4 regions of the Lysinibacillus sp. RC46 genome follow, and region 2 is predicted to be linked to each of the others. Evidence: riboswitches for the same ligand, from Rfam matches in the RefSeq annotation. Region 2 holds a riboswitch; each other region holds the start of a gene.
What was found. A riboswitch is a leader RNA that binds a small molecule or an ion and turns the genes downstream of it on or off. The one in region 2 is predicted to bind thiamine pyrophosphate.

Region 1 (8,438 bases), on a different contig from region 2:
ATTCAGCATCTTCTAAATGTGCTTTGCCTAATACATTCGTTAAATGAAGGCCACGTTTTTTTGCCTCACGTTCAATATGTGCTAATGTTTCTTGCAACACCTGTACACGAGCATATTGTTTATCGTCACCTGGTACTAGAACCCATGGCGCACTTTTCTTATCGGTCTTCTCAAACATTTCATTCGCAGCTTCTATATACTGAGGTGTTTTTTCACGATTTCGCCAATCTTCATCTGTTAGCTTCCAAGACTTATACGGATCCTCTTCACGTTCTTTAAAACGATTAAGCTGCTCCTCATCAGATACTTGAAGCCAAAACTTAATAACAATATAATCTCCTGATGTTAAAATCTTTTCAAAATTATTAATTTCTTCGTATGCACGAGACCACTCTTCTGTTGTTGCAAATCCTTCAATACGCTCAACTAATACACGACCATACCATGAGCGATCAAAAATAGCGATTTGTCCATGCTGTGGCAGCTTTCGCCAAAAACGTTGTAAATAATTATAGCGTAGTTCATGAGGCTGAGGTGCTGCAATTGGATGCACGACATAGCCACGTGGATCGGCACGTTCAATTAGACGCTTAATAGCGCCTCCCTTGCCAGCAGCATCCATACCTTCAAAAACTAAAATTAACCCAATTTTATTTTTTAATAAAAACTGTTGAGCATTTAACATTTCATATTGGAGTACTTTTAATTTCTTTTTATACATTTTCTTATCCAGTTTAACTGATAAATCTAGATCATTTAAATTTTGAGTCATTAAAACTTCACTCCTTACATTTGAATATTCTCATTGTACTAAAGAAATATATGAATAACTATTCAAATGGTAAATTGTAGATATTTTTAACGAAACAACACGATACATTGTTGGAAATTTCCGTTATAATGAAAATATAATGTTACAGTCCTATACTTATTTGTCTTTTCCCTATACAATTTAACACGAAGGGAGAGAAAACATGCCTCGATTTTTTTTGATGACAATAACTTTTATTGTCTCACTCATCCTAACCTTTTCATCCTATTTCATGAAAATAAACGATCATTCTTTTTTAGAGATCTTAAATCGTTTTCCAGTAATATTTGCACCGTTTAATGTTAGTTATATGATTTGGATTGTGGTTTACATATTACTTGGTTATTGGTTAGTCATGAACCTAAAAAAGACATCTATTCAACAGACTGTTCTCTATAGTAGCATATGTATTATGCAGGCGTTAGCAATTGTTGTTTGGCATCACGAACTATTTATCATGTCAATTATCAGTACGTTTGCTTTAGTACTGTATTTATTTAAGTTGTACAAAACGTACCCTCTCAGCAATAATTCACTCACAGGTCGTATACCCTTCTCGATTTATTTAGCCTGGGTTACATTTAGCCTAATGACAAATGTAAGCTTTACGCTAACATCTTATCAATGGAATGGTCTTGGCCTTAGTGATCCACTTTGGGCAGTTATTTTACTAACAGTTGGAGCAGCAATAGCGCTACATATTGGATTCCATTATTTTGATATTATCTACCCAAGTGTATTTATCTGGTCCTATATCGGGGTCGCATTACATAATGGTTTTGATGAGCTACTTGTGACAACTGCAGCCTTGTTTTTATGCGGAGTGCTACTTGTCGGTATATTATTTATTAAAAAAAATCCTGCCTACCAAAAATAAATTGGTTAGCAGGATTTTTAGCTTTTTTATTGTTCATCTAGAGAAGTTAAAATAATTGGTTTGTCTTTAGTAACGATAATTGAATGCTCGATTTGAGCAACTAATGATTTGTCTGGCGTAACGAATGTCCAGCCATCACCTGACTCTACAATATGCTCCGCTTTCGCTGAGATAAATGGCTCGACTGCAAGCACCATGCCTTCTTTCATAATTGTTGAATCCCAAGCATCGTAGTAGTTTAAAATATGATTTGGCTCATCGTGTAAAGAACGACCTAAACCATGACCTGTTAGGTTCATAATCACTGTTAAATCATTGGCATATGCTTCACGCTCAACAGCTTTACCGATTTGGTTTAATTTTGATCCAGCTTTTACTTTTGTCATCGCACGGTCGAAAGCACTTTTAGCTACGCGACATAACTTTTCTTTATCCTCATAGCCATCACCAACTACAAATGAAATGCCCGTATCAGCAAAATAGCCATTTAATGAACCAGATACATCAATATTTACGATATCTCCCTCGTTAATCACACGTTTACCTGGAATACCATGTGCGACTTCCTCATTCACACTAATACATGTGTATCCTGGGAAATCATACTCCCCTTTAGGTCCAGAAATTGCTCCTGCTTCTGCAAACATACGACCTGCAATTTCATCTAATTCAAGTGTTGTTACACCTGGTTTTGTAGCAGCCTTCATTGCCTCACGAATTTCAGCACAAATACGGCCGATTTTTTTAAATGCTTCAATCTCTTCTTGCGTTTTTACAATCATTTTTAACGTCCCTTTCATCTAATGTCTATTCATTAATATAACATAACTTTTTATACAAAAAACGCTAAACGCTTTAAATATTATATGCCATCATGAATTGTAAAGTGCTGAAAAACAGGCTCTTCACTATAGCGTGGGGTTGATTTCCGTTCCGACTGGGCGCTTTGTAGCTGACGCTTTGCTTTCGCTACAGAAACACATTTGTTGCTGTCGCTTCGCTTTCGCACAGAGCAAAGCTTCCTGGGGGCGTCCGATGAGCCGCTTGGGCCAACACGATGTTGGTCACGAAGGCGTTATCACAGGATGTGATGGTTTTAGCCTTCGTTCCTCTATCGCTAATCCCCAAGGAGTCGCCCAGTCTCCACTCCAATCAACTATATCCATGGATACGTTTTAACAAATGCCATCCCTATCTAGCTCTAAAAATCCTCCGCCTTTTGGATTCTTTTTAGGGTATAAAAGGTGGGTGTTCTAGTTTCAATATTAATAAAAACCCTCCACTTATGTGAAGGGCATAATCATTATGATTTTCGTTGCATTAATTGAGGTGCTGCTGTAAATAGTAGAACACCGACAATCGCTGTTAAAATCGTTGCTGGTAGCATATATGTTCCATTGTAGATGATTGAATAAATCCACGCATTTTGATCGCCAGCATACTCTGAGAAAAATACAGCGCCCGCAATGGTATGTGCTGCATAACGTAAAAAGCCCGCTAATACAGTTCCTACAATAATATAAAGTGCCATTTTCTTTTTGTTTAAATCTTTGGCAGCATCGAGCACTGGTCGGCGAACAACGGCCGCCAAGCCTACTACTGTAAAGGCAACACCATAATCAAGTAATCCTTGTAGCCAATGTATAATATAGGCGCCAAACATTGTTTGCATCACACCAATAAGTAATCCCGTTGTCAGGCCAGGAATAAGGCCCCAGCGGAATGCTATTAAAATTATTGGTACCATCACTAGACTAACAGAGCCGCCTTGTGCCCATACTTTAAAGGAAACCTGATCTAGTACAAGGCCAATCGCTGCGAATATCGCAATCTCCACAAGCATTAAAAGTTTTTTATTGTCCATAAGTATTCTCTCCTTTGTTCCGATGTAGGATACAAGAGCAGGAATAGAAATCAGTTGGCAAATATGTCCCTATCTGGCATCAATAAAGATAAAAAAACGATGCCAGGACAGAGCCTCACATCGTAAAAGTGTCGGTTTCTATCCACAATCCCTACGCAAGTGTTAACTTACAGGTTCGAAGAGTCAAGGCATTACGTGCCCAGTCTCAGCTGACATCATCAGCTCCCCTTGTGGTCGTTACATCTTAATTTAATTGAACAACCTCATTGTACGCAAACACTGTTACGATTACAACCTCTTCCACATTTTTTTTTGAAACTTTATCGTTTTTCATGCGTAAATATTAAAAAAGGAGGTACTACTATGGAGAACCAAAAAATTTTATCTGCCTTTAGTTATCTCAGTATTTTATTCGCACCCTTTATTGTGCCATTAGTCGTTTACTTTGTTACAAAAGATAGCGACGTAAAGAGGCACTCTATTCGAGCACTGATTTCGCATATAATTCCAGTCGCATTCGGAATCATATTCTTTGCAGTCTTTGTCTTCTCAACTTTATCATTCAACACCAATTTTGACGGTAGTAATAATTTTCTTATCATTTGGTTTGCTTCATTCGCAATTTACATTCTCGTTTCATTAGGAGTCGTTATTTGGAATATTGTTCAGGCTGTTCGCGTGATCCGATAAGTTTCATCTCAACCTCTCCTTAAACAGATAGTACTTAAGGAGCTGTTATTTTGTGAAAGTATCTAAAGTTGTTAAAACCGCTGTAAAATTAGCACCTATCGTTATCCCGATTGTCAAAAAAGTAATCGCTGCAAAAAAAGGAACAAATCCTAACGTAACAAAAAAATAACAAAAAAGGCGTATTTCCACATAAACAGAAATACGCCTCTTTGTTATTTCACTTCAAAATATGTTTGACTGTGACCGTTCATTGCTTTTTCAACATGCAACACAGCAGGCATTGTAGCTTTTAACTCTGCAACGTGTGAAATGACTCCAATCATGCGTCCGGAATCTTGTAAATCAATAAGCGTATCAATCGCCTTATTTAATGCTTCTTCATCTAGAGAACCGAAGCCCTCATCAATAAACATCGTTTCAATGCGGATATTACCTTGAAAGCTTTGAATGACATCTGCCATCCCAAGGGCAAGACTTAAAGAAGCATTAAACTTTTCTCCCCCTGATAGTGTTTTCACATCTCGTAATTGATCTGTATAAGCATCATACACATCTAGTCCAAGCCCACTTTGCTTAGCATGCTTTTCTAAGCGATCTGAACGTCGTAGCTCAAATTGACCGTTGGATAAATGATAAAGCCGGACATTTGCTGCCTCTGTAATTTTATCTAAATAATTGATTTGAATATAACGCTCAAAAGACAGCTTTTTCGCATTCTGTCCATTTAACATTGCATAGAGCTCCTTCACTCGTCCTGCCTCTTTTTCAAGTAAATGAATCTCCCGTTCGGTCTCCTCAACTTTTTCGATAAAGTCTACACAAGCCTTCGCAAATCCTTCCATTTGCTGCAATACTTTGAAGGCTTCCTCATATGTGACACGCAGCATCCCTAGCTTTTCTTTCATTACCGTTAAATCTTGTTTCTCTTGCCCTTTAAGGTGCTTCTCGCCCTCAGTAATTTGTACCTGTAATGTGTGGATTTGTAGTGCATAATCATTGCAAGCCTTCCGTAAAGCTTCTATTTGCAGCATGCTCCGCTTCCCAGTAGCAAATTCTTCATAGTTTTCAAAGCCCGCTTCCGTCATACTTACTGAAAATTGCTCGCGCTTTTCATCCATTTTCAGCTTTAATTCCTCAAATGCCTGTTTCGCTATTTCTACGGTCATTCTAGCATTATTTGCTGCTTCCTTGGCAGATTGCAGACTTTGTTGGCTAATATTCCACGCGGTTTGTAACGCAACCTTTTGTGACCCTATTTCAGCGATTGCCTGTTTCAATGCTTGCAGCGTCTTAAGATTTTCTGGAATATGCTTTTGCTGCTCTTCCACAATTGCTTGTTGCTTAGTCAATTCCTTTGTCTTCTCAGCTAAATATTGCTCTAGTTTTAATTGCTTTTCTTGTAGCTGCTCCATTCGTGTACGATGATCTTTTTGTTGCATACGTACATCAGACAATTGATTGCTCACTACTTTTAAGATTGTTATTTGTTGCTCTACGTTTTGCAAGGAAGCTACAATTTGTGTTTGATTCGATTGATCAATCTCATTCGTCTCTATCTGTTCTAGCGCCTCTTGTAGAAGATGCTTTGTAGAGTTCAATAAAGCTTCTTTTTCTAAAAACTTGCGCTCATCAGTACTAGCCTTTCCTCGTAAAGCCTCCACCTCTGCTAATTCGATCATCTCTAATTGCTCACGATGTGTTTCGAGATGTGTTGTACTACCGCACACTGGACAAGGCTCTCCGTCCTTAAGTTGCTGTGCTAAAATACTTGCCTGACTCGCAATCCATTGTTGCTCCAGCTTTTGAAGAGCCTGCTTACTTTCTTGATAATGGACATTAGTAGTGGCTACATCCTGCTCTGCCGTTGCAACCGCTCTCGTATATTTTTCAACTTGCGCTAGTAACGATACTTGCTCTTTTAGCTTCGGTAGCTGTTCTAAATAACTTTCATATGGCTGAAGTTGATTTTCATATTGTTCAATTGTTTTTGCTAATTGCTGAACTTGCATTTGTCCTGTTTCTACGATTTTACTATTATCGTCTACTGCTAGCTTTGCTGTTGCAACATATTGTTCAGTTATTTGCATTTGCTGCAGATTATTCTCATACGCCTCGAATGTCGGCAATAATGCTTGTAGCTGTAATTCCTGTTGTAGAACATGTTGACGCTCAGGTTCTTTCGCCTCTTCAACGTTAAACTTTTCCTGTGCTATTTTTAACTGAGCTTCTGTGTTTTTCTGCTCTGTCATCGCTTGCTGATAGGATTGTTCTTTACGATTTTGCTCAGCACGCAAATCGATACATTGTTGCTCAAGTATGACAAGACGCTCTGCCTTCTCTGCTAATGCAATTTCGCGTTCTTTTGCGCTATATATATCTTGTTCTTTTAGCAACGCTTGTAGGTGATTCTGACGATTAGTTTGCTCATCAAATTGCTCATTCAGTGTTTTCGCTCTACTATAAAATTCTTGCTCTTTTTGATGATGTGCATAAGCCTCTTTATAGCGTTGCTGTTCCAATTGTATACATTCCGTATAATAGGTCTGCTCCTCTTCCAGAGCCTTCTTCAGCTGATGCATATTTTCAGTATTATTAGTAATGCAAGTAAATAAAGATGACGAACGCTGTGGTAAAGCGCCTGCAATTTGGCCAAGAAGATGTTCCTTTAATTGTTGAGCACGCAGTAAATCACTTTCCGCTTCTTTTCGTTTCGCATCAAGTCTTTTTGTCATCGCACCAAAGCGATCTGTTTTAAAAATTTTACGCAAAATAACTTCTTTATTCGTAGAATCTGAGGTTAACAGCTTGCGAAATTCACCTTGTGGCAGCATAACAATTTGACTAAACTGATCCTTTGTGAGGCCGATAATATCCTGTAGCTTTTTATCTACCTCAAGCGTTTGCTGCTTTTCTACAATACTATAATCAAGCGTGTCTCCTTTGATTTCAGCCAGTTCAATTTTCTTACCAGTAACACTTTTGTTTGTTGCTTTAATATGACCTGGCTGACGTAAAATTTGATAGACTCTATCATGCATTTCAAAAACGAGCTCCACTGCAGTATACATATCATCATCTGCAAACCCACTTCGTAGCATAGCAGTATCCTGACGATCTTCACCGCTACCCGATCCGTAAAGTGCATAGCATATAGCATCAAAAATCGTCGTTTTCCCAGCACCTGTTTTTCCAGAAATCGCAAATAGACGATGTTCACCTAGCTGTTGAAAATCAATAACCTCTGTATTTTTATATGGACCGAATGCAGTAATCGTTAACTTTAAAGGCTTCATTTTACTGTCTCCCGCTCCTCATCTAATAATTCTTGTAGCATTTCTGTAAATAGACGCTCTGTATCTTGATCTGGCTGTACGCCAATTATATCTGTAAAAAATGATCGGAATAAATCGATGTCTTCTATTTTCTCTGTCTCAATCGTCTGAATTTCATGTGATACCTCTTGGCGTGCTACTTTTCGCTCAACATGCATCGCATTAGGAAACACCGTACGAATACGTTCCATCGGCGAAGTTACTGACGTAGCATCTGTTAGTCGTACAAATACATAATCATCACTAGGTGGTAATTGCAATAAATCATCCATTAAGCTCTCTACCACACGTAAATCCCGTCTCGCTATAAGCTTACGTTTTGTGACAGTGATTTCTCCTTGTGCATCTAGCTCCACTATTAAAAAGCCCTTCTCATGTAAGTGCTCAGATAATGAATACTTCAATGGAGAACCGGCATATCGAATCGTTTCATTCAACACAAAATGTGCTTTATGCAAATGTCCAAGTGCTGTGTAATGAAAAGGCTTAAACAATGCTGCATTTATGCAATCCGAGCCTCCTATTGATAAAGGTCGCTCAGAATCACTCGTATTCGCTTCCTCTTCTCCATACTTCGTCACAAAGGCATGTCCTACAAAAACATTACGTTTTGTTGAATCTAAACTTTGTCCAATATGGTCGACAATTTTTTCCATCGCCTCTTGATGAGATCGAATGGAATCATCCTCTAAAATAGTCCGTACTGAAGCCGGCTCTGCATATGGTACGAGATGAAAATGTACTTCACCATACTCATCATTTAAAACTACCGGTGCATGATCTTTCGTAAATTGGCCTTTAATATGTAAGCCACTATCACTCATTAAACTACTGCCAAAGTTCAAGCGACCTGCACTATCGTGG
Region 2 (8,438 bases):
ACGGATACGGCAACGTACGGAGGTATAGCTACTAAATTACTAAGCTCATTTTTATTCACCACAGGTAATATCACAGAGGCTTTTTTATCATCCACCTGCACCTTGTTAATTAGGTGTCCTGAATCTAATGCCACCTTTGCCCCGTGTTTGACGATCACTTGTTCAATTTTACCTTCTCCGTAAAGGCTAAAATCATTCTCAACATCGATTGTAAGCTTATCAACATTGGCTGTAACTTCAAATGCTGCAACTTTACCAACTACATCGATTTTTGAAATAGCTTTGTCAGAAGTCACATTTACTTTAGTGCGCTCCAAGTTAATGTTTGGAGATTTAATATCTTTTAGGGAAACATTTAACCAATTAATATTTCTAGTCAATAAAGGCTTAAAAGTAATTGTATCCCCAATAGCAACGTTATCAATTGTAATGGCCTTCTTCACAAGATTAGTTACAATAAGCTTATCTTTAATGTTTACATTTTGAACCTTTACATAATCCGCATTTACAGTTAGGCTTCCTTCAATTTGTGCGTCACCACCATCAAAATATACCGCTTTATTGTCAGTGCCAGCTTTAGTTAATGTTAGTTCTGTAATGCTCGTAATTTCGCCGTTTTTTACTACAATTGTAGCTTGGGCATTCTTCAATGCAGTGCTATTCGCTGTTTTAAAGAGAGGTTTCAGCGACTGACTAATTTTAAATTGGCCATTGGATGTAAGTACTTTCTCTTTAGTGACGTTGTTAATGGTAACAGTTTGCCCCTTTGTTTTGGCTGCAGCTACCTGCCCATCCATTTGAATTGAGTGGTTTAAAGATGAATCATTTGAAGCGGCATCTGCAGTTGACATTGGTGATACTAGGGTTGCTGTAATAGCAGTTGCCATAAAAGTCGTTAATACTTTATTCTTCATTTTAGTCACTCCGATCATCGTATTTAATGGATAATATATCATATATTTCTCTAATTTAGTACATAAAGGGTATATTTTACTATTTATTATTCTTAAATGAAATGTAGTCCCTTTTTCTGTATCGTTCGTTTTTAAGAATCCTTAATTATTTCAGAAAATCTGAAAGTGAAGTGCGGTTTTTTTTGCGCGAAACTTGGTAATTTGGTGCGGAAATCACGCTCATTTCAAGCGCTATAACGTTCCGAAAGATAACTTTTACCATCTATTAAAGACACTGTATTAGTTCAATGTGTTCAGAAAAAATGCCTTGATATGAGCGGTGAGTTGATTTTGAAGTACATTGACCAAGCATAAAAACAGCACTACTATAGGAGAGGGAAGGGGGACATCACTATGGTGTATCTCGGTATGATATTTTTTCAAATTGTAGCTCCGATTTTAGTGCTTCTAGTACTTGGCGCAGTTTTACAAAAGAAATTTCGCTTTAATTTAAAGGCGTTATCCCAACTTATTACATATTGTTTCATGCCAGCAGCTGTTTTTGTGAATTTATATGAAACGAGTATAGAGCTGTCTGTACTTGGGGAAGTTGCGTTATTTATCCTACTCTTTATCGGAAGCCAAATGGTGCTTAGTCACTTTCTAGCAAAGGGACTCGGTTTAGTAAAAACAGAGGCGGCAGTGTTTAAAAATAGTGTTGTCCTAATTAATTCAGGTAACTATGGTATTCCGGTTGCACAGATGATTTTTGTGACCCAGCCGATTGGAGTAGCAATTCAGGTCATTCTTGTAATATTTCAAAATATGACGACCTACACTTACGGCTTGTATAATTTAATCTCTTCAACAAAATCGGGCATGTCTATTGTGAAAGACTTCCTCAAAATGCCTATTATTCATGCACTTATTATTGGAGTGGCAATGAACTATTTTAATATTGCTATTCCACAGTTTGTAAGAATTCCGATAGATCATGTGGCAGATGGCTTTATCGCTGTAGCATTAATAACTTTAGGGGCACAACTATCCCAGCTTGAAATCAAATCCATGTTCAATAAAGTGGTATTCATTAGCTGTTTTACGCGACTAGTCATAGGGCCAACCGTAGCATTGTTTATCATTTTTGCGCTTGGTCTTGACGGTGTCGTGGCACAATCACTTTTTATAGCTAGTTCGTTCCCGACGTCGCGAAATAGCTCAAGTTTGGCATTAGAATATGACGTAGAATCGGCAACTGCTGCACAAACAGTTTTATTTTCAACGATTGTAAGCTGTATTACAGTGACAATCGTGATTTATGTAGCGGAACTGTTGTTTACCTAACTGCTAGGTGCTATTTGGAATAAGAGATGGCAGCCTCTCATTTTAAGTGGAATCTAACAAATATAAGTTTATTAGCAGAACGTGGGGCGTCCGATGAGCCGCTTCGCTTCGCTTCGCTGCAGGGTCTCATCTGTGACGCTGATCCCCGAGGAGTCGCCCAGCCTCCACTCCAATCAACTAATATACATGGCACAAGTTTTAATGAATACCATCGACAACTTTTAATGATAAGCCAAAAATAATTCAAATGAAGCTTCCATCTCTTAACAATATCTGCTACACTATCATCAAACTTAATAGCATTAACTAGGGGAGTCTGATGAGTCAGGCTGAGAGGGAAACGCATAGAGGTTTCTTGACCCTTTGGACCTGATCTGGCTCATACCAGCGTGGGAAAGTTAACCATTATTGCACTCAATGTTATTTGCAATAACTATACCTTTACATTCTTAGCCGGATCCAAATTTTTTTGGATTCGGCTTTTGTCTTTGTTTGGGTGAGCTAGATTCGGTCCTTATATAAATGTAAAAGGGAGCGAAGTAGTTTATGACAACAGTTAGCGACAAGAATATTACGATTATGTCTAGTTTTGAAGGAAGTAAAAAAGTTTACGTAGAAGGATCTCAATCAGATATTTTAGTGCCAATGCGTGAAATTGCTCTAAGTCCAACGACAGGAAGCTTTGGTGAAGAGGAAAATGCGCCAGTACGTGTTTATGATACGAGCGGCCCGTACACTGATCCTGCGTATAAGGTGGATATTACGAAAGGATTGCCAGCTTTATGTAGTGCATGGATCAAAGAACGCGGTGATGTTGAAGAATACGAAGGTCGTACTATCAAGCCAGAAGATAATGGATTCCGTAAAGCTGATGATCCGCGAATGAATGAAAATGTTTTTCCGGAATTATCTAGAAAGCCTTTACGCGCGAAGAAAGGTAAAAATGTAACACAGCTTCACTATGCACGAAAGGGAATTATTACTCCAGAAATGGAATTTGTAGCGATACGTGAAAATATGGACCCGGAATTTGTGCGCTCAGAAATCGCTGCAGGACGTGCTATTTTGCCATCTAATATTAATCACCCTGAGGCAGAGCCGATGATTATTGGACGTAACTTCCACGTGAAAATTAACGCCAATATTGGCAATTCAGCAGTGTCATCCTCTATTGCAGAAGAGGTAGAAAAAATGACGTGGGCTACACGCTGGGGTGCTGATAACATTATGGATTTATCTACTGGTAAGCATATTCATACGACACGTGAATGGATTATCCGTAATGCCGCGGTGCCAGTAGGAACGGTGCCGATTTATCAAGCGCTAGAAAAAGTAAATGGTGTGGCAGAGGATTTAACGTGGGAAGTGTATCGTGATACGTTAATCGAACAGGCTGAGCAAGGTGTTGATTACTTCACGATTCATGCAGGGGTATTACTGCGCTATGTGCCATTAACGGCTAATCGTGTAACAGGCATAGTGTCCCGTGGAGGCTCGATTATGGCGCAGTGGTGTTTATATCATCATCAAGAGAGCTTTTTATATACTCATTTTGAAGAAATCTGTGAAATTATGAAAACCTATGATGTAGCCTTCTCTTTAGGTGATGGTTTACGTCCGGGTTCTATAGCAGATGCAAATGATGAGGCTCAATTTGCGGAGCTAGATACGCTAGGGGAATTAACGCAAATTGCCTGGAAGCATGATGTACAGGTGATGGTAGAAGGACCAGGGCATGTACCAATGCATCTTATTAAAGAAAATATGGATAAGCAGTTAGAGGTGTGTAAGGAAGCACCTTTCTATACTTTAGGGCCGTTAACAACAGATATTGCTCCTGGCTATGACCATATTACATCAACTATCGGTGCTGCGATGATCGGTTGGTATGGTACAGCGATGCTATGTTATGTGACGCCTAAAGAGCATCTCGGCTTACCAAATCGTGAGGATGTTCGCGTAGGGGTTATTACGTATAAAATTGCTGCACACGCGGCAGATTTAGCGAAAGGGCATCCGGGAGCACAGCAGCGTGACGATGCACTATCTAAGGCACGATTTGAATTCCGCTGGCGCGATCAATTCAATCTTTCGTTAGATCCAGAGCGTGCGGTCGAATACCACGATGAAACGTTGCCTGCAGAAGGAGCGAAAACTGCGCACTTCTGTTCAATGTGTGGACCTAAGTTTTGTAGTATGAGAATCTCACAAGATATTCGTAATTATGCAAAAGATCAAGATTTAAATACGACTGAAGCGATCCACCAAGGTATGCAGGAAAAGGCAAAGGAATTTAAAAAGGCAGGCAGTCAAATTTATCAATAATTATTAGAGCGGGCTTGTGTCTACTAGACACAAGCCTTTTTTGGTCATTAAGATAAAAAAGCTCCATGTGAAGTTGCCCTTCACATGGAGTAAAAAGTTGGATTTGGATATCAATAATAAGTGGAAAAAATCAATTATGCCTCAGCAAATGTTTGTTTGCTGAAATAAATTAAACGTTTGTTGGTTGTTTTTCGTATGGGTTTGAAAGATCCATACCTTCCAATGAAAGACCCATAGCTTTTGCTACACCTTCACCATATGCTGGATCAGCTAAATAGCAGTGCAGGATATGACGACGTTTGATGAACTCTTCAACTGGTGCCATATCATTAGCAGTATTTTCGAATAGGCGTTGTTGTTCTTCGGCAGTCATTAGGCGGAATAATTTACCCGGCTGCTCGAAGTAGTTGTTGTCGTCTTCACGGAAGTCGTGGATACCGGCATTACCGTCAATACGTAATTCAGGCTCTTTATAGTCTAAATTATGCTCCCATTCACCATAGCTATTTGGTTCATAGCCCAAAGTTGAACCAAGATTGCCATCGAAACGCATAGCACCGTCGCGGTGGAACGTACGGAATGGACATTTTGGTGCATTTACAGGAAGCGCGTAGTGGTTCACACCTAAACGGTAGCGTTGTGCATCTGCATACGCAAAGATACGAGCTTGTAACATTTTGTCTGGCGAGAAGCTAATACCAGGGATAATGTTAGATGGTGCAAAGGCAGCTTGCTCAACTTCCGCGAAGTAGTTGTCCGCATTTTTGTTTAACTCGAATTCACCCACAGGAATTAATGGGAAGTCTTTTTTATACCATACTTTTGTTAAATCAAATGGGTTATATGGTAACTCACGAGCTTGTTCCTCTGTCATTACTTGAATGTACATTTTCCATTTAGGGAAATCGCCTTTTTCAATTGCCTCATATAGATCGCGTTGTGAAGATTCGCGGTCGTTACTGATTACTTCAGCAGCCTCAGCACCAGTGAAGTTTTTAATGTCTTGCTCTGTACGGAAGTGGAATTTAACCCATACGCGCTCATTTTCAGCATTAATAAAGCTATAAGTGTGAGAACCGAAACCATGCATATTGCGGTATCCAGTCGGAATACCACGGTCAGACATAACAATTGTTACTTGGTGAAGCGCCTCTGGTAATGAAGTCCAGAAATCCCAGTTTGAATTAGCGTTTTTCATATTTGTGCGTGGGTCGCGTTTTACCACGTGGTTTAAATCTGTGAAGTGTAAAGGATCACGGAAGAAGAATACAGGTGTGTTGTTACCAACTAAATCCCAGTTACCTTCTTCAGTATAGAACTTAAGTGCGAAGCCACGAATATCGCGCTCAGCATCCGCTGCACCACGCTCACCTGCAACTGTTGAGAAGCGTGCAAACATCTCAGTCTTTTTTCCAACTTCTGAGAAGATTTTTGCTTTTGTATATTTAGTAATATCATGCGTTACAGTGAGAGTACCGAATGCACCTGAACCTTTAGCGTGCATACGACGTTCAGGAATAACTTCACGGTTGAAGTTCGCTAATTTTTCAATTAGCCATACATCCTGAAGTAATAGAGGACCACGAGGACCTGCTGACATAGAATCGTGGTTGCTTACTACTGGAGCACCACCTGCTGTTGTAAAACGACGGCTACGATTATTTTCATTTGTCATATTAGTTTACCTCCTAAGAAAAATTGTGAGTCAAACTCTTCATCAATAACTATAACAAACGCAAACTAGAATTGCTAGTAAATTATAATCATTATTGTTAAAGAATTTTTATAGTAATATATAAATTATAAATATATGCTAGACTTAAAAGGATTATGATTAACCTTTACCACTAATTTAGGTTTTTTAAACATTTTCGAGAATTACTTAAAAATAAGTTATGAAGAAGAGGGAGCTTAAGAATAAAAGAAATTAAAATGAACTCCTTTGTTTATTTATTCTTATTGAAAATAGGATATGATAATTGAAAATAATACTTGATTGCAGTGAAGGCTTGGCCACCTCTTGATAATCAGATATCGATGTGATCTCGCGAAGATAAAGCCTTCATCTCCGCTACGCTTACGCACAAGTTCCCAGTTAGAACAAAATCAACTCCATGTTACTTAATGAAACTTTAAGCTTTTCGATAACGATGAGGAGTAATTCCGATGTGTTGTTTGAAAATTTTAATGAAGTAATTCGAATCATCAAAACCATTTAAATAGGCAATTTCACTAATAGCAAAATCCGTTTCTACAAGCATTTTTGTGGCATTTTGAATTCGGACCTGCTGTAGGTAGCGTTTCAATGGCAAGCCTTGCTTCTTTGAAAAAATCGTACTTAAATAATTAGGGCTAATCCCTAATTTATGAGCAACGTAAGGTAAAGATAACCCGCTATCCTGAAATTGTTGGTCGATAATTTCTATGGCCAGTTCTACATAGTCAGCCCGTTTTTCCATTCGTGCTTCACGAGCTAATTCAATTAGTCTTTGTGTAAATGATATGATGCCATTTAGAATGGTATAAAATATTGGATATTCAATAATTAAATGAAAAAGCTGACGATAATTTTGCTCAATTGCAGCTTTCTCATGTAATTTATACTTCAGCATAAAGCGCCTAATTTGCGCCAAAACACTCGTTAGATGAATACGTAAATCATCTTGCTTGTAATAAATTCCTTCATTAGATAGTCGATATAAAAATGTTTTGACGGCTTCGATATTCCCGTCCTCTAAGCTACTTATTAGCAATTGCTGCTCTTCAGGTGTTAGTAATGGATCGAATGGCTGTGTCTCCAATTGTTTGCTCGCATAAAAAATATGCCCATAGCCTTCGTAAAAGCTTTGATGAAGTGCGCGTTTCGTTAAGGTATACATATTCTTCATGGTGGTCGACTCTCCATCATAAACTCCGATATTTAAAGAACTATTATTTGTTAATCGCCATTCCTTCATTAATGTACGAACATCCTTCTCTAAATCATTTGTTTGGAATAAACATACGATTTTTTCCGATAAAGGATAAATCCTCATACTAGAATAAATAGGCGTTTGCTGAAGCCAGTTGTATAGTTTGTTAAACATTTCGGAATGCTCAGGCTCGATCATTGCGAAATGTGTATTTGACTCTAGGGAACTTGTTTTACTATCTAAAAATAGTTGATAGTAAAAGGATTCATCTGTAGTTTCTTGATACGCTGCTTCTGCTTTTGGTGTCCGAAGGGAAATCGCAGTGAGCTTTTGCTTTAATACTTCTAAATCAATTGGTTTGACGAAAAGATGTGCGACCTGTAGATCGATTGCTTTTAATGCATTTTTAAACAATGGCTCTGTCGTCATAGCTAATATAGTCCCTGAATGTTTTTGTAAAGCACGATAAAGCGCAGTTAAACGATTATTCGAGAATAGGTCGATATTGAGTAGTATCACCTCAGGCTCGAATTGCTGGATACTTTGAAGTGCCTCATTAATAGTTGTACCTATTTCAATAGTTACATCTCCGGGAAAATATGTATGTAAAAACCAACGAATACCTGAGAGATCAGTGGAGTCCCTGTCAATAAGTAACAATTTCATAACTGTAATCCCCTTAAAATTATCTAGTTTCGTAAAAAAGTACTGTTATATTATTAAAATAACAAAAATTCTGAAATAATTCATGTTTTCTCTTTTAAAATTCCCTATTTTCTGAAAAAAGTAGTTAGTACAATGTAGTTAGTGTAATTGTTATTTATCTTTTATAGTGATCGCGAAATTGATTAAAAGCATTTTTACATAGCTTTAAGGGAACAGGGGGATGTCAGTATGAAGTCTATTATCGAGCTCGATGGCAAGACATTAACAAGACAGCAAATAGGGGGAATTGTAAATGGCC
Region 3 (8,438 bases), on a different contig from region 2:
ATGGACAGGAGACTGGGCAAGATGGCAAAATTGGGGCACATTTTGGCAAACGCTTATTTCAAAAATGCTACCAAGCTATAATGATGTTGCCTATGATGTACGTCTAGAATCAGACGGCTCATTTGTCATCACTGACCCAACAAATGAAGCGGCGTTCTTAGATATTGTTGCTGTCAATGAAGCGGGTGAAGAACTTGATACACAGCTTGAAACAATTTCAGCATCACAAGTTCGAGCAGTCGTACAAGCAGAACCAGGACTCATCTTCTTCCGCATTGCCGATGAAGAAAATGCCATTTACCAGGCAGGCTTAAGTGTACCTTATAGTGCTGAGTATGAATTACGCCCAGTGAATGATAAGCTAGTCAAAGAGCTAACAAAGCAAACAGGCGGCTCCGTTTTAAAAGAACCGAGCGAGGCATTCCGTGAATTTACTAAAAAAGGTACGGAACGCCAAAATATTGCAACATGGCTCTTATTGGCAGGTATGCTACTATTCTTCATAGATATTACTATTCGACGCTTTGGTTGGGGCTTCCTAACAAGGCCGAAGAAAAAAGAACAGCCTGTAGAGGAAACACAGATACAGGCAGAGGACACAAATGTTGCCCAGCTATTAAAGGGCATGAAAAAACGATCCTAACAGATAAAACGATGGTGCATAGAGATGTGCCATCGTTTTTTTGTAATTTCAACAACTGGATTGGAGAATTATTCATGAAAGGTAAAATATGACTTGTAAATAATATACATAGATGCAATAATAGATGATAGTAATAAAATATTACTATCACTTTTAAGTACTATAGATTTTGGAGGTTTGGACATGACCAATATAATGAATTCTTTTGGGTTTCTTAGTTTTAAATTAGCAGAGGCTTTGGAGGAAAACCTCGAGAAATATATTAGTGAAAAATATCAAATGAAATCCAGAGAAGTCGGGATCATGATTGCTGTAAAAGAAAATAAACTTAGTCAAATTCAAATAGGGCAGATTTTAAAGTTAGATAAAAATAGTGTCCGCTTTTTTATCGATGGTCTAGAAGAAAGAAATTATGTTTATAGGGAGAAAAATCCAGAAAATAGAAGAGAGAATTTAATATGCCTTACGGAACATGGTGAAAATTTGGCAGAAGATTTATTGAAGACCCTTTCGATTTCTGAGAATGAAGTGTTAAACGTACTATCATTGGAAGAAAAAGAGCTGTTGAAAAGCATATTGAAAAAAGTATATGAAAATCGTGAATAGGGTTTAACTTCTTTCAGCAACCTGCTGAAATAGAGGAACTCAGTCTAAGAACGCCACGTCCTGTGGCAACGACTGAGTGACCAACTTCGTGTTGGCCTAAAGCCTCCGGCGGATGTCACGGATTCGGAAAGGAGTTAATAAAGGATGTTAGCCTAAAACCATCGCATCCATGCGATAACGGCTAACTGACCTGCAACGGTGCCACTTCCGCTACGCTTTCGCACAAAAAACATCTGCAGGCCTAAGCACAAAGCCGAATCCGGACGCATTGTTTATCTGTGCGAAAGCGAAGCGACAGCAACAATTATGCCGAGGCATAATTGATAACCATATCAATAAAAAAGAAAGAGTGATGAGAAATGAAAGCAGTAGAGGTTATGAAGGAGTATTTGAGAAGAGCGCAAGAAGAGGGTCAGGATTTATCTGATATGTATGTAGATCATGGAGAATTAAAAAATTTTAAAGGTGAAATTTTTAAAGGAAGAAAAGAAATACAAAACTTTTACACGTCACCTATGCCAAAAGGCTTTAAATTAACTATCCAAAATATTGATGGTGATGATACAGAATGTATTGCTACAGTTTTAACTACTTGGGATGGTTTGCCAAACCCAGTGATTCTGGAAGAAAGGTTGATTCTTGAAAATGAAAAAATAAAATCGTTGGCGATGATTCCAAAATAAAAGGGGGCGGAAGCTATGTCATTAAATCCTAATAAAAATTCCCTTCCTACACCTGAAAGAGACACGAAATATTGGATTGGTGTGGTATCTCTTAATCATGTGCAAAAAGGGGTTGAGGGAGGATTCGGCCAGTTATGCCATGGTAAAGAAAGACCTTTGAAACGAATGCAAAAAGGAGACTGGATCATTTATTATTCTCCTAAAAGAAGTCTAGATGGTAATGAGCCTGTAAGAGCATTTACCGCAATTGGAAGAGTGAAGGACGAGCGAATATACGAGTTCCAAATGGCAGAAAATTTTATTCCTTTTAGAAGAGATATAGACTTTTATAAAGATGCAAAAGCTGTGCCAATAAAAAGGATCTTAGATTATTTAGAGTTTGTAGAGGACAAATCCAAATATGGCTATAAATTTAGATTTGGTCATTTTGAAATAAGCAAAAAAGACTTTTTATTAATTGCTCATGAAATGGGATTACCGTTGAAGTATGGGTGAATTAGGTTGGAACAAAAAACGTTACTTTCTTAATTAATTGTCATTAAAGAAAGTAACGTTTTTAAATTGCTGTAAATCAAGTTATTTAAGCTGAGTGTTAAGGTTAGTTACAAATACTGTCTTACGCAAATTGCTAGCAACGACAATGCCTAGCATAGCACCAATGGTACTTGAAGTTAAAAAGGCTGGCATGAAAAATAAAGCAGCAACGGATGTCCCCATTAATAAATGCGCGTAAGGTACTGCGATAAGTGAGGCAATGATACCTGTCCCCAACATTTCACCGACTCCTGCAAGCCATTGCTTACCGCTGTATTTATAGGCAAGAGCTGCACATAGAGCGCCAATAACACTGCCAGGTATAGCTAGTAATGAGCCTGTGCCTGTTAAAATACGAATAATGGCTGTGACAAAGGCGACCATAACAGTAGGCACTGGACCAAGAATGATAGCACCGATAACATTAATGGCATGTTGGACAGGGTAGGCACGCGCAATCCCCGTTGGTATTGAAACGAAGGTAGAACCTGCTACGGCAATTGCTACTAATAAGGCCATGATTGTTAATTTTCGAATTGACATAATTTCCACTCCTTTGAAATGTGAATTTTATAGTTAGCGCCGCTAAACAGGAGAGTTCCGCCGCTAAGCCAAAGAGAAGCGCCGCTAAACAGGGGAGTTCCGCCGCTAAGCCAAAGAGAACGGCCGCTAAACAGTGGAGTTCCGCCGTTAAGGCTATGAGAAGCGCCGCTAAACAGGAGAGTTCCGCCGCTAAAGCGTAAAAAAGCCGCTTCCTAAAAAACAATAGGAAGCGGCCTTGTATCTACATAGTAAAAAGCAAGTGTCGGCACTTCCCTCCGCTAGTGTGAACTAGATCAGGTTCAAAGGGTCCGTATATGATCATATACGTCTCAGCCTTTTAAAGACTCCCCTAGTGGTAATTAATAGAATTTTTAGTTTTTCACATATTAATGTAGCATACTACTAAAAATAGTCAATAACTTTTCAGACTATTTTGTATCAGGATGCATAAGATGTGGTGCTTTTTTCATTGTCCAAATAAGGGCAAGGAAGAAACAAGCCATTAAAATAATAGACCCGAATATATAAGGACTGTTCATATTCCAATCGAATAATATACCTGCTAGAGCTGGACCAATCATATTACCAAGACTCATATAAGCATTGTTCAGACCAGCTGCATAGCCCTGTTCATTCTCAGCAAGCTTTGAAATCAATGTGTTGACGGCTGGGCGAATCAATGTCGTAGCTGTAGAGAAGATGGTCGCTACAATTAAAATAAGTGCAAAACCAGATGCGAATAATATTAAGAAAATCGAAACGGCTGCAATAAATAAATTGACTAACACTACTTTCATTTCGCCGAAGCGATTAAACAGCGGTGTAATAACAAACATCTGTACAACAACACCAAAAGCGCCGCCCATAACTAATATAATGGCGATATCAGTAGGTGTGTAATTAAACTTGTCTGTAACAAATAATGATAATGTTGTTTGGAAGTTAGCAATCCCGAAAGAGAATACAAGCATGATAATTAGCATGACAAAATAAGGCATTCGGACTGAACGGGCCATCTGCTTTGCAAGATTATCCTGCTTCTGTGCTTTTTTAGCAGTGTTCGGTTTTGTAGCAGGCAATAAAAAGAACGATAAAATAGCTGCTAAGATAGCTGCACATCCAGCAGTATAAAACGGAAAATGCAAACTAACTTTTGAGAGGAATCCGCCAATACCTGGTCCGATCATAAAACCAAAGGACATTGCTGCCCCTATCATCCCCATACCTTTTCCGCGTTCCTCGTACGTTGTGATGTCAGCCACAAATGCCATTATAGGAGGTGCCACAAATGCAGATCCAAGGCCACCTAAAAAGCGTGCCAAGAAGAGCATCCACACATCTGTAGAAAGTCCGAATCCAATTTGTGCAAGTCCTGTTACGATAAGGCCGAAAATAATGAGATTTTTACGACCGTATTGATCGGAAAGATTCCCAGCAATTGGAGAAAATACGAATTGTGCTAAGGCGAACGTTGCAATCAACATGCCAAGTACTTGTCCTGCAGCACCAAATAGTTTTAAATAATCAGGCATGACAGGAATAATAATTCCGATACTCCCCATTGCGATAAACATATTAAACATTAAAATATACAAAGCCGCCTTGTTAGACTTCTGCTGGGTCATCGAATACCCCTTTCTTTAATCAAATATACTACAGTCTACCACAAGGCTTGTACGTTTGCTATTGACTATAAGTCTGAGATTTAGTAGTAAGGTTATGAGGATTCTATTGATCAAATAAAATAAGCGTGTTGATTAGTAAAATATAGGTTTATTATTAAGGATAATGGGGGCGCATCATATACATCATAACGTGGGGGTGTTGATTTCCGTTCCGGCTGGGCGCTTTCCTGGGGGCGTCCGATGAGCCGCTTCGCTTCGCTCAGGGTCTCATCTGTGACGCTGATCCCCAAGAGTCGCCCAGCCTCCACTCCAATCAACTTATAACATGATATAGTTTTAACAATTATCAGTCCTATCTATTAGAGATGAGTCGATAAAAGGAATCTTTTATTGATATTTTGCTTGTTTATCCATTTTTAAAAATAGTTTACCTTCAGCTAAACGAAAAAGCTGTTCTCAACGTTACTAACGTGAGAACAGCTTTAAATGGGTTAAAATAGGTTATCGAATACTCATTTTAAATTCCAAGAACAGCTCATTGTATTTGCCTAAGTAATCAGGACCTAAGTTTTTATAAACTTCTAATGTTTTACGTTGTTCTTCAGTAGGATAGAAGCGTTTATCAGATACAACTTCTTTATCCATTAACTTCATCGCTGCAATATTAGGGGTAGAATAGCCTACATAATCAGCGTTTTTAGCACCCGATTCAGCTTTCAGCATAAAGTTAATGAAAGCATGTGCACCATCAATATTTTTTGACGTTTTTGGGATAACCATATTGTCAAACCATAAGTTTGAGCCTTCTTTTGGTACAGCGAAGTCTAAATCTTCATTTTCTGATAACATGTCTGCTGCTTGACCAGACCAAGTGAGTGCCACAGTAGCTTCATTATTAACCATCAACGGTGTAATTTCATCCCCGATAATGGCTTTAACATTTGGCGCCAATGTGATTAGTTTATCAGTAGCTTTACGTAGCTCCTGGTCATCTAAAGAGTTGAGAGAGTAGCCAAGACTGTTTAAGCCCATACCAATCACCTCACGTGCACCGTCTACTAAAAAGACTTTACGCTTTAATGAAGGATCCCATAAGTCCTTCCAAGATGAGAAGTCTAAATTTCCAACGAGCTTTGGATTATAGACAATGCCGACTGTTCCCCAGAAATATGGGACAGAATATTTATTGTCCTTATCAAATGGTAAATCTAAAAAATAAGGATCAATATTTTTAAAATTAGGGATTTTCGTTTTATCTAAAGGAATAAGTAAGTTTTCTTCCTTCATTTTTTCAATCATATATTCAGAAGGTACTGCGATATCGTAAGCTGTACCACCTTGTTGAATTTTTGTCATCATTGCTTCATTTGAATCGAACGTTTCATAAATGACGTGAATGCCTGTTTCTTTTTCAAATTGCTTCAGCAAATCCGGGTCTATATATTCTCCCCAGTTAAAGATCGTTAACGTATCTTTACCACTTTTACCACCACCGGCACTTAGGGCGTCAGCAGCATAGAACAAAAGGGCGGAAACGACAAGGATTGCGACTGTTGCTTGAATTAATTGCTTCATTGAGTTCCCCCCGTTCTTTTACTAGCGCGGCTTGTAATGAAGTAATAGCCAACTACGACGATAACCGTTACAAAGAATACTAAACCAGAAATAGCGTTAACCGTTAAGGAAATACCGGCACGTGCCATTGAGTAAATTTCAACAGATAAAGTACTAAAGCCGTTACCTGTCACGAAAAATGTTACCGCAAAATCATCTAGAGAATATGTTAAGGCAAGGAAGAACCCTGCAAAAATACCAGGTTGAATATACGGTAAAATAACACGCATCATGACATCTTTTTTCGTTGCTCCCAAATCTAATGCAGCATCGATTAATGATTTATTCATTTCTAATAGTTTCGGTAAGACCATCAGTACAACAATTGGGACGCTGAACGCTACATGTGCTATTAACACAGAAGTAAATCCTAATTTAATACCAATCATTGTGAATAAAATTAAGAAGCTTGCACCAATAATGACATCCGGGCTCACAATTAACACATTGTTTAAAGAAAGTAGTGTATTGCGCATTTTTGCATCTTTAACAGTGACAATGCCAATTGCTCCTAGTGTCCCAATGATTGTAGAAATCAATGCAGAGAGTAATGCCACGATCACTGTATTAATTAGAATTACGAGTAGACGTGAATCCTCAAATACGGCTTTATAATGTTCTAACGTAAAGGACTCAAAATTATTCATTGATCCGCCACTATTGAACGAATAGAAGATTAAATAGAAGATAGGTGCATACAAAACGATAAAAACAATCGCTAAATACACTCTTGCTGTAGCAGATAGTTTTTTCATCGTACGCGACCTCCTTTATCCTTTTTCTGTCCTGTAATTAACATAACGATGACCATGAATAAAATTAAGAAAACAGCAATTGTTGAACCCATTCCCCAGTTTTGGGTTACAAGGAATTGTTGTTCAATAGCTGTACCCAGTGTAATAACACGATTTCCTGCAATTAAACGAGTGATCATGAAAAGTGATAATGCAGGAATAAATACAACTTGAATACCTGATTTAACACCGTCCATTGTTAAAGGCAATATAACGCGACGGAATGTAGTAAAGGCAGATGCCCCCAAATCACGTGCGGCATAAACAAGAGCCGGATTTAAACGATCCAATGAGTTGAAAATCGGTAAAATCATAAATGGAATAAAAATATAAACGGATACGAACACAAAGCTAATGTCAGTGAATAGCATTTGCTTCGGATCAAAACCAAATACTTCGATAAATGCATTTAATGGACCGTACAAGCCGAAAATCCCGATAAAGGCATATGTTTTTAACAAAAGATTAATCCAAGAAGGAATAATAATTAGTAAAAGCCAAAGCTGTTTATGTTTCGTCTTCGTTAAAAAATAGGCTGTTGGATACGAAACAAGTAACGTAAAGAACGTAATTAAAAACGCATACCAGAATGAACTTAATGTCATTTTTAAATAGACAGAAGTAAAGAATGCTTTATAGTTATCGAGCGTGAAATTGCCATGTATATCTAGTAGGGAATAGTAAACAACGAGTGCAATCGGCGCGATAACGAAAAACGCAATCCATAAAACATATGGAAATAAGGCTGATTTCGAAGTCTTAGTTTGCATCTTCGTCGTCTCCATACGCCTCTAAACGTTTGTCGAATTCTTCTTCTGTTTCATTTAAGCGCATTACATGAATTGCTTCTGGATCAAAGTCTAAACCAATTTCTGTCCCTACCTCAGCTTTTTTCAATGAATGCACGAGCCATTCATTGCCATCTTTGTCGTACGTAGATAATTCATAATGCACCCCACGGAACAATTGAGTATCAACTTTAACGACAAGCTTGCCTTTATCGATTGTTGTCATTTCTAAATCCTCTGGGCGAATGACAATATCGATTTTTTCGTTTGGCTTCATACCTTGGTCAACACATTCAAAAACTTTACCAGCAAATTCTACTTTGAAATCTTCAATCATCACGCCAGGAACAATATTTGATTCACCAATAAAATCAGCAACGAAGCGGTTAATTGGCTCATCATAAATATCTACCGGTGTACCAGATTGTTGAATTTCACCTTCACTTAAGACAAAGATTTCATCACTCATGGCAAGTGCTTCTTCTTGATCGTGTGTGACAAAGACAAATGTTTTCCCAAGGCGTTGTTGTAACTCACGTAACTCATATTGCATTTCTGTACGTAGCTTTAAATCTAAAGCTGAAAGAGGTTCATCGAGTAAAATTACT
Region 4 (8,438 bases), on a different contig from region 2:
ATCATAGTCCTATTCGTTTAACAGTAGCTACATTTAATACAAGAGCCATTCATCTTTATGAAAAATTAGGTTTTACAAAAGTCATGGAATTTACAGCTTCAACAGAATTTATAACAATGAAAAAAGGTTAAAAATAAGCGTGTTGACTAAGGTATATTGTGGTGAAGTCCGCCTTCAATATGGTGGTAAAATATAGTATAAATATGGCTGCTGAAAGTTGAGGATGGCATTTATTTAAAGCATATGTCATGTATATAAGTTGATTGGAGTGGAGGTTGGGCGACTCCTTGGGGATCAGCAATAGAGGAACGAAGGCTAAAAGCATCACGTCCTGTGATAACGCCTTCGTGACCAACATCCTGCTGCTGACGCTACGTTAGCACTACGCTTTCGCGCAAAAAACATCCTGTTGCCCCAAGCGGCTCATCGGACGCCCCCAGGAAGCTCTGCTCTGAGCGAAAGCGAAGCGTCAGTAACAAATGTTTTCTGTAGCGAAAGCGAAGCGACAGCAACAAATGTTTTCTGTAGCGAAAGCGAAGCGACAGCTACAAAGCGCCCAGCCGGAACGGAAATCAACTTCACGTTATAGTAATAAGCCTAACAATGCAAAACCCAAATTTTTATACTCAGGAAACGTTCATAGTAAATTTTAATATGCCACTCTTAATGGGTGGTTTTTCACATTAAAAGCAAACAAATAAGTGATTAAATTAGGATAATTGTTAAAGTTAGTAGTCAATTGCTGAAGATTGCGTTATGATAAATACCGTTAAATCAACGTTTTGAAAGTGTGTGAATATTAATGGAAGTTAATACAATCTATTTAGACAACAGTGCAACAACAAAACCTTTAAAAGAGGTTATGCAAGCATTTATGGCAGTGAATGAGCAGTATTATGCCAATCCTGCTTCCATTCATGCAATGGGTGTTGAATCAAACGAATTGTTAATGCGTGCACGTGAGCAAGTAGCAGATATTTTGCAGACAGAAGCAAAAAATGTGCTATTTACATCAGGTGGTACTGAATCCAATAACACGGCTATATTTGGTTTAGCACGTAGCAATACACATAAAGGAAATCATATTTTAACAACTGAAGTTGAACATCCATCTGTTCTAGAAGCTGTTAAGCAACTTGAGCAAGAGGGTTTTGATGTTGAATACTTACAAGCCGATAAAAATGGAGTTATTTCTTTAGAGGAGCTTCGTACAAAAGTGCGCAAGGATACCATTTTAGTAAGTATGATGCATGTAAATAATGAAATGGGTGCTATCCAACCAATTTTTGAAGCTGCAAAAATTATTCATGAATCAAGTCGCGCAGCTTTTCACGTGGATGCTGTACAAAGCTTTGGAAAGTTACCGATATCATTTAACGATGATGATGGACCAGACTGTATTTCAATTTCTGGCCATAAAATTCATGGCTTTAAAGGTTCAGGTGTACTAGCATTTCGTAAAAAAATGAAATGGCAACCATATGCACTTGGCGGAGGGCAGGAGTTTGGTTTGCGTAGTGGAACAGTAGCTGTACCGCAAGCAGTAGCCTTATCTAAAGCAGCCCGAATAGCAGTAGAGACGATGAATGATCGTGCAAAAAAATATCGTCAATGGAATGAAGAAATATGCACGCAACTACGTGGCTATGGAGATGCAGCGCATATTTTATCAACCCCACAAGGTGCGGCACATATTTTATCTTTTAGTATTCGCGACTTAAAAGGTGAAGTCATTATTAATGCATTGCAAAAACGCAATGTAATTGTATCGACATCGAGTGCGTGCTCATCGAAACAGACAAAAACAAGCCATGTTGTTGAAGCTTTAAATATTGATGAGCACTTTAAAAAGGGTGTTATTCGTATAAGTTTTGGCGCACATGTAACAAATGAAGATATAGTAAAGTTTAAACAAGTGTTAGATGAAGTATTGATGGAACTTAAAGGAGAATTTTAAAAATGATTTGGAAAGAAATTTTAATTCGATATGGAGAGCTTTCTACAAAAGGTCGCAACAAGATGGATTTTATTCGTCGTTTACGTGAGAACATTCGTCATGCATTTGCAGATTTAGGGCATTTACACATTCGTACAGAGCGCGACCGTATGTTTATCGCCATTCAAGATGAAACACAAATGGACGTTCTATTAAAAGGATTACCTAAAATTTTTGGTATCCAATCATTTAGTCCAGTGGCAGCATGTGAAAAAGACATGGAGGCCATGAAAAAACTTGCTATAACAATTATGGATACATTTAAAAATGAGCAGCTTACTTTTAAAGTAGAAGTAAAGCGTACTGATAAAACATTTCCATTAGAATCACATGCCATTCAACGCGAAATCGGTGGTTATGTATTACCACAATATCAAAATTTATCAGTAAAGGTGAAAAAGCCTGATATCGAACTTCGTGTAGAAGTGCGTCATGACGCAACATATATGATGGCACAAGTTATTCCAGGTGCAGGTGGAATGCCTGTAGGTTCGAATGGTAAATCTTTATTAATGCTTTCTGGTGGAATAGATAGTCCTGTTGCTGGTTATTTAATGATGAAACGAGGAGTGCGCTTAGAAGCGATTCACTTCTTTAGTCCACCTTATACAAGCCAAAATTCATTGGAAAAAGTAAAGGTGCTTGCTAATGAATTAACGAAATTTGGCGCTAGTATTCGTTTACATGTTATTCCTTTCACTGAAATCCAAGTTCTTATTAAAGAAAAAGTACCTTCTAATGTATCGATGACAACAACTCGTCGAATGATGCTAAAAGTTGCTGACAAAGTACGTGAAGAAATTGGTGCGCTAGCAATTGTTACAGGTGAAAGTCTTGGACAAGTAGCGAGTCAAACCCTTGAAAGTCTAACAGCTATTAATGCCGTAACTAATACACCAATTTTACGTCCATTAATCTCATCAGATAAATTAGAAATTATCGATATTGCAGAGAAAATAGGCACATACGAAACGTCTATCCAGCCATTTGAAGACTGTTGTACAATTTTTACTCCAGCAAGTCCAAAAACAAAGCCAAAGCTTGAAAAGGTTGAGCATTATGAAAGCTTCTCGGATTTTGATGAACTAATCGAACGAGCAGTGAAAAACCGTGAAGTTTATATTTTCCCGAAAAAAGAGCAAGAAGCCGATAAATTTGCAGATCTTCTATAGAAGAAACTTGCGATTTCGTAAGCTAATGAGCCGACTCAAAGTCTTGAGTTGGCTTTTTTTTGTTCATTTCCTTCGGAGGTACAATTTACCTTTAAAATTTTTGTATTAAAAATCTAATATCGCACATTCTATATTCACAAGGAGGTGAGAGACACATGACTTCAACAAATCGCAGTTCAAACAAACTTGCAGTACCTGGTGTAGAGTACGCTCTAGATCAAATGAAATACGAAATTGCACAAGAATTTGGTGTTCAATTAGGAGCTGACGCTTCAGCTCGTGCTAACGGTTCCGTTGGCGGTGAAATCACTAAACGTCTTGTACAAATGGCTGAATCACAATTAAAAGGTATGCCAAACAACCAATAATTGCTTAATCAGCAAAAAATTAAAACCAGTGACCGTAAAAGGCACTGGTTTTAGTTTGTTTAAATTTTTTAATTTTTATCCCGTATTAACGGGCAGTAATTTATCTATATCAAAAGAGAAACGTTAGGTCCTCCCATTTCAATTCAATGAGAGCAAAGAAATAGGTGAGGCTAACTGCCCGTAAAAATCCGATTGGTGAAGACTAATAATCAGTGGGGTAAAAACGTTCACTTTATCCTACAAATGATTTAAATGTAGAGACTGTATTTGAAATATCCTCACTTTGGCAAATGGCAGAAATAACTGCTATTCCATCCGCACCTGCTTTAAATACCGTAGGAGCATTCGAGCAGTTTATGCCTCCAATTGCAACGATAGGGAGTTCAGGATATTGTAGCCTAACTTGCTGTAAAAAATCAGTCCCACTAGGAGGATTGGCGTCACTTTTAGAAGTGGTTGAAAAAATCGGACCAATTCCTACATAATCAGCACCATATTGTAGAGCAGTTTGTAATTCAGCATGTGAATGAACAGAAACACCTAAAATCATATTGCCAATTTTATTACGCACCGTCGACACAGGAAAATCCTCTTGCCCAATATGAATACCGTCCGCTCTAAGTTTTATAGCTAGCTCGACATCATCGTTGACGATAAACGGAACATCATACTGTTGACAGAGCTTTTGACATTTGCGAGCAAAATCTTCATATGCTTGCCCAGTTAATGTATTTGGTCCTTTTTCACGATATTGAAACATAGTAATTCCAGATTGCAGAGCTTTCTCTAAAACGTTTAATGGCTCTTGTTTGAAAACATTACCTGTACCCATTATAAAATATAGCTGTAGATCGTCACGTTTCATGAATAATCACCTCGCAGGAATCCTTCAAGTTTTGATAAGCAAAATGATTTGTAGGACCATGTCCATTACCAATAGATAAATCATGAGTTATTGCTAATTGAATAAATTTTTTAGCTTCCTCAATCGCTTCTTCTAAAGGTAGTCCCTGACCAATAAAAGCAGTTAATGCAGCGGAAAACGTACAGCCTGTACCATGCGTATTTTTTGTTGCAATACGAGTGGACTGCATGGAAAATGATCGACCATCTTGGAAAAATACATAATCAGTAGCATAACATTTATCCTCTAAATGACCGCCTTTAATAATGACGCATTGAACGCCCATTAGTAATAAGACCTTAGCTGCTTCTTTAATATCTGTTAAAGAATTGATTGTCCTTCCAGAAAGGGTTTCTGCCTCAGGAATGTTCGGTGTTACGACTGTTGCTAAAGGAAGCAAACAACTGCGTAATACCTCAATTGCTTCTTGCTGTAATAAACTTTCACCGCCTTTTGCAATCATGACAGGATCTACTATAAGCGGAATATTTCTTTCAGCTAAAATCTGTGCAATTGATTGAATTATTTCAGAGGAAAACAGCATTCCGGTTTTAACGGCACTTATTGAAAAATCCTCGACTAGCGCTTGGAGTTGTTTCTCAACAAAACTAACTTCAATTGGTAAGACATCCGATACACCAAGTGTATTCTGAGCGGTTAAAGCTGTAATAACAGACGTTCCAAACGCCTTTAATTCCTGAAATGTTTTTAAATCAGCCTGTATGCCTGCACCGCCACCACTATCAGAACCAGCAATTGTTGTTACAATATGCATTATTGTTCACCACCCTTGGAAAGGCGATGTAGTTCGTTCAATACTGCAATTTGAAAATCGCCAATGTATGAAGTAGAAGAAGCGGCTTGTTCAGCCACTTTTTTATAAAGCGATAATGTTTCTACCAATTGGTCGAATGGTTTATTTCCTGCGACGTAGGATGCACAACAAATGGCGCTCAATAAGCAACCTGTTCCAGTAACTTCTGTCATTTGAAAATTTCCACCTGTAACCCATTGCTGATGTTCGCCATCAGTAATAAAATCCTTTTCGCCGGTCACAATAACAATACAATCGTAGAGTTGAGCTACTTTTTGTGCCTCAACTTCTAAAGAAATTGAACCACTCCCACTATCTACGCCTTTTTGTTGCCATTCTACATCGGCTATAGCTGCAAGCTCTCCGATATTACAACGAATAGCCGCAAAATTTATTTCCTCAAGTAATTGTTGTACCGTTTGTTTCCGGTAAGTTGTTGCACCTGCAGCAACAGGATCTAAAATGACGGGAATACCAAGGGCATTTGCTTTTTTTCCAGCAAGTAACATTGATTCTTTCATTCGCTCGTTAAGGGTACCGATATTTATCAATAAGCCTGAGGAAATTGCGACCATTTCTTCAACCTCATGACTGTCATCTGCCATAACTGGTGAAGCGCCTATTGCTAATAAGCCATTTGCTTGAAAATTAGCCACAACATAATTAGTAATGCAATGAATAAGTGGATTTTGTTTACGGATAGTATGAAATACCATTTTAAGTCCTCCTTGTTGGATGGACGTAAGCGTGCAAAAAAGGCTCTTTTTCGTGTAGAAAAAAACACGCAAAAGAGCCTTTCATCAGTAAATAGATGTGAGTTGCTCCCTACGTCAGTATTAACTAACAGGTTCAAAGGGTCAGGTTTTACCTTCTCAACTCTAAATGAGTCCCCCTGCAATCTTGCTTTTAGTTGACCAAAATGTACCATATTATTCACTTGTGTTCAATAGGGAGTTTTTTTCTTCATTGCGAAAACGGCACTAAAGCTAAGTCGAAATTGATAGTACTAATACGTGACTGATGCCATATAGCAGAACATGATAGTTGTCACGACTTTAATGAATTGGAGTGAATTCCATTGAAAATGATAAAAATTGAGTTTTATAATGAGCGTACAAAAGGGGGCATTTGCCATGAAAAGAGAAGATTTAATCGCACCAGAATGGTATAACATTTCAGAGGAAATTGAAAAATATGCACAGGATTCTACTAAAAATGCATTATTAGTTTATAACGAAGATGAGGAAATCCAGTACTTAACATATCGAGCTTTACTTGAAAAGGCGAACCAGGCAGCACATGTATTTACATCTCAAGGTTTAAAAAAAGGTGATGTTATTTTGGTCATGGTGCCCAGATCAGTTGAAGCATATATCGTCTATATTGCTGCCTTAAAGGCAGGCTTAACCATTATACCTAGCTCAGAAATGCTGAGAACTAAGGATATTGAATATCGAATCAATCATGCCGATGCAAAAGGCGTTGTAGCATTTGAGCCTTATATTGAACAATTCGATAATGTGGGGAAATTACAAGAAATACAGCAATTTGTCATTGGTCATGCACAGGAACCTTGGCAGCCGCTGCTTGAAAAAATGCAAAATCAACCGACGACTTACATAAGTTCTACGCCGACTAAGAGTACAGACATTGCATTTTTAGCTTATACGAGTGGTACAACAGGCAATCCAAAGGCAGCGGTTCATACACATAGCTGGGGTTATGCGCACTTGCGAACTACTGCTCCAAATTGGTTAGGTGTACAAGAAGGTGACATTGTTTGGGCTACAGCAGCACCAGGATGGCAAAAATGGATTTGGACTCCGTTCCTTGCTACTTTAGGAAGTGGTGCAACAGCATTTGTTTTCAAAGGTCACTTTGATGCGGCAACATACCTTGCATTGCTTGAAAAATTTAATATAAATATTCTGTGTTGCACACCGACCGAATACAGATTTATGGCAAGTCTTGAAAATTTGCAAGACTTTAATTTAAGTACGATACGTCAGGCTGTGTCAGCGGGTGAACCTTTAAATAGTGAAGTGATAAAAGTATTTTCCGAAGTCTTTAATTTACAAGTACGTGATGGTTATGGACAAACAGAGAATACATTACTTGTTGGAACAATGGTAGGGATGGAGGCTAGAATGGGCTCAATGGGTAAGCCTACTCCGGGTAATACTGTTGAAATTATTAATGATATTGGAAATCCCACTGTAATTGGAGAAGTTGGAGATATTGCTGTACACTGTGAATCACCCGCGTTATTTAAGAAATATTTAAACGATCCCGAACGTACAAATTTACAATTTAGAGGCGATTGGTATATTACAGGAGATCGTGCATATAAAGATGAAGATGGCTATTTTTGGTTTGAAGGACGTGGGGATGATGTTATTATTTCGTCTGGATATACGATAGGCCCATTTGAGGTAGAAGATGCGTTATTGAAGCATCCAGCGGTAAAAGAAACTGCCGTAGTCGCGAGTCCAGATGAAATTCGTGGAAATCTCGTGAAGGCATTTGTTGTGCTCTCTGATGGTGTAGTTGGTGATGAAACGCTTATTAAAAAACTACAAAGCCATGTGAAAACTTTAACAGCCCCTTATAAATATCCTCGTGCTATTGAGTTTGTTACTGAGCTACCAAAGACTACATCAGGCAAAATTCGCCGTGTCGAATTACGTGAGCAAGAAAAAATCCATTATATTAATCATCGTTAATTTCCTAGGAAATAATGTCGAAAATCAAAGTTCCTGCTTTTTTTATGAACTTTGATTTTTTTTTAATATTAGATAATGTAGTATAAGTTGAATAGGTTGAGTTGGTTAAATTGGTTAAAGCTTTTGCATAGTATTGGTTATTTACTTAAATTAAGGAGTGATATTTGTTAAAACGGAACAGAGATCAACCCCTATGTTATGGTGATAAGCCATATTATTGCAATAAGTATGAAACAAATTAGGATATCAATCGTATAACGTTATGAGGAGATGGAAAGATATGAATGGTAAAAGGTGGACAGCTTTAATAATTGCAGGTGTACTATTAGTGTTTTCATTAGGGATCAACACTATCTTTGCAATATTTAAATCGAATTTCTTTAGTAATTTTGATAGCTTAATGGATGGAAACGATTTAATTGTAATGGAAAAGGTTAAAGAAGGTGGCGATATGGATAAAC

Region 1: linked by a shared signal. The riboswitch ahead of thiT (energy-coupled thiamine transporter ThiT) and the one ahead of thiC (phosphomethylpyrimidine synthase ThiC) in region 2 are both predicted to bind thiamine pyrophosphate.
Region 3: linked by a shared signal. The riboswitch ahead of thiW (energy coupling factor transporter S component ThiW) and the one ahead of thiC (phosphomethylpyrimidine synthase ThiC) in region 2 are both predicted to bind thiamine pyrophosphate.
Region 4: linked by a shared signal. The riboswitch ahead of thiM (hydroxyethylthiazole kinase) and the one ahead of thiC (phosphomethylpyrimidine synthase ThiC) in region 2 are both predicted to bind thiamine pyrophosphate.

What each region holds. Positions count from the first base shown of each region.
Region 1 covers NZ_JBGCCF010000013.1:86,440-94,877, reverse strand. Annotated here, with positions in the region: gene ABH966_RS13745 (polyphosphate kinase 2 family protein) at 1-772, opposite strand, end outside; gene ABH966_RS13740 (hypothetical protein) at 975-1,688, shown strand; gene map (type I methionyl aminopeptidase) at 1,715-2,470, opposite strand; gene ABH966_RS13730 (hypothetical protein) at 2,724-2,867, shown strand; gene thiT (energy-coupled thiamine transporter ThiT) at 2,992-3,552, opposite strand; TPP riboswitch at 3,683-3,791, opposite strand; gene ABH966_RS13720 (magnetosome magnetite crystal formation protein family) at 3,916-4,242, shown strand; gene ABH966_RS13715 (AAA family ATPase) at 4,455-7,535, opposite strand; gene ABH966_RS13710 (exonuclease SbcCD subunit D) at 7,532-8,438, opposite strand, start outside.
Region 2 covers NZ_JBGCCF010000015.1:102,613-111,050, forward strand. Annotated here, with positions in the region: gene ABH966_RS14950 (S-layer protein) at 1-914, opposite strand, end outside; gene ABH966_RS14955 (AEC family transporter) at 1,308-2,237, shown strand; TPP riboswitch at 2,536-2,650, shown strand; gene thiC (phosphomethylpyrimidine synthase ThiC) at 2,784-4,562, shown strand; gene ABH966_RS14965 (catalase) at 4,732-6,237, opposite strand; gene ABH966_RS14970 (helix-turn-helix domain-containing protein) at 6,695-8,140, opposite strand; gene hutH (histidine ammonia-lyase) at 8,369-8,438, shown strand, end outside.
Region 3 covers NZ_JBGCCF010000005.1:177,410-185,847, forward strand. Annotated here, with positions in the region: gene ABH966_RS06735 (VWA domain-containing protein) at 1-643, shown strand, start outside; gene ABH966_RS06740 (MarR family winged helix-turn-helix transcriptional regulator) at 827-1,249, shown strand; gene ABH966_RS06745 (hypothetical protein) at 1,609-1,932, shown strand; gene ABH966_RS06750 (EVE domain-containing protein) at 1,948-2,427, shown strand; gene thiW (energy coupling factor transporter S component ThiW) at 2,509-3,009, opposite strand; TPP riboswitch at 3,263-3,370, opposite strand; gene ABH966_RS06760 (MFS transporter) at 3,438-4,634, opposite strand; gene ABH966_RS06765 (ABC transporter substrate-binding protein) at 5,136-6,209, opposite strand; gene ABH966_RS06770 (ABC transporter permease) at 6,206-7,003, opposite strand; gene ABH966_RS06775 (ABC transporter permease) at 7,000-7,812, opposite strand; gene ABH966_RS06780 (ABC transporter ATP-binding protein) at 7,802-8,438, opposite strand, start outside.
Region 4 covers NZ_JBGCCF010000002.1:311,441-319,878, reverse strand. Annotated here, with positions in the region: gene ABH966_RS03420 (GNAT family N-acetyltransferase) at 1-131, shown strand, start outside; gene ABH966_RS03415 (cysteine desulfurase family protein) at 803-1,957, shown strand; gene thiI (tRNA uracil 4-sulfurtransferase ThiI) at 1,960-3,168, shown strand; gene ABH966_RS03405 (alpha/beta-type small acid-soluble spore protein) at 3,324-3,536, shown strand; gene thiE (thiamine phosphate synthase) at 3,769-4,401, opposite strand; gene thiD (bifunctional hydroxymethylpyrimidine kinase/phosphomethylpyrimidine kinase) at 4,391-5,215, opposite strand; gene thiM (hydroxyethylthiazole kinase) at 5,215-5,970, opposite strand; TPP riboswitch at 6,060-6,158, opposite strand; gene mbcS (acyl-CoA synthetase MbcS) at 6,388-7,977, shown strand; gene sppA (signal peptide peptidase SppA) at 8,258-8,438, shown strand, end outside.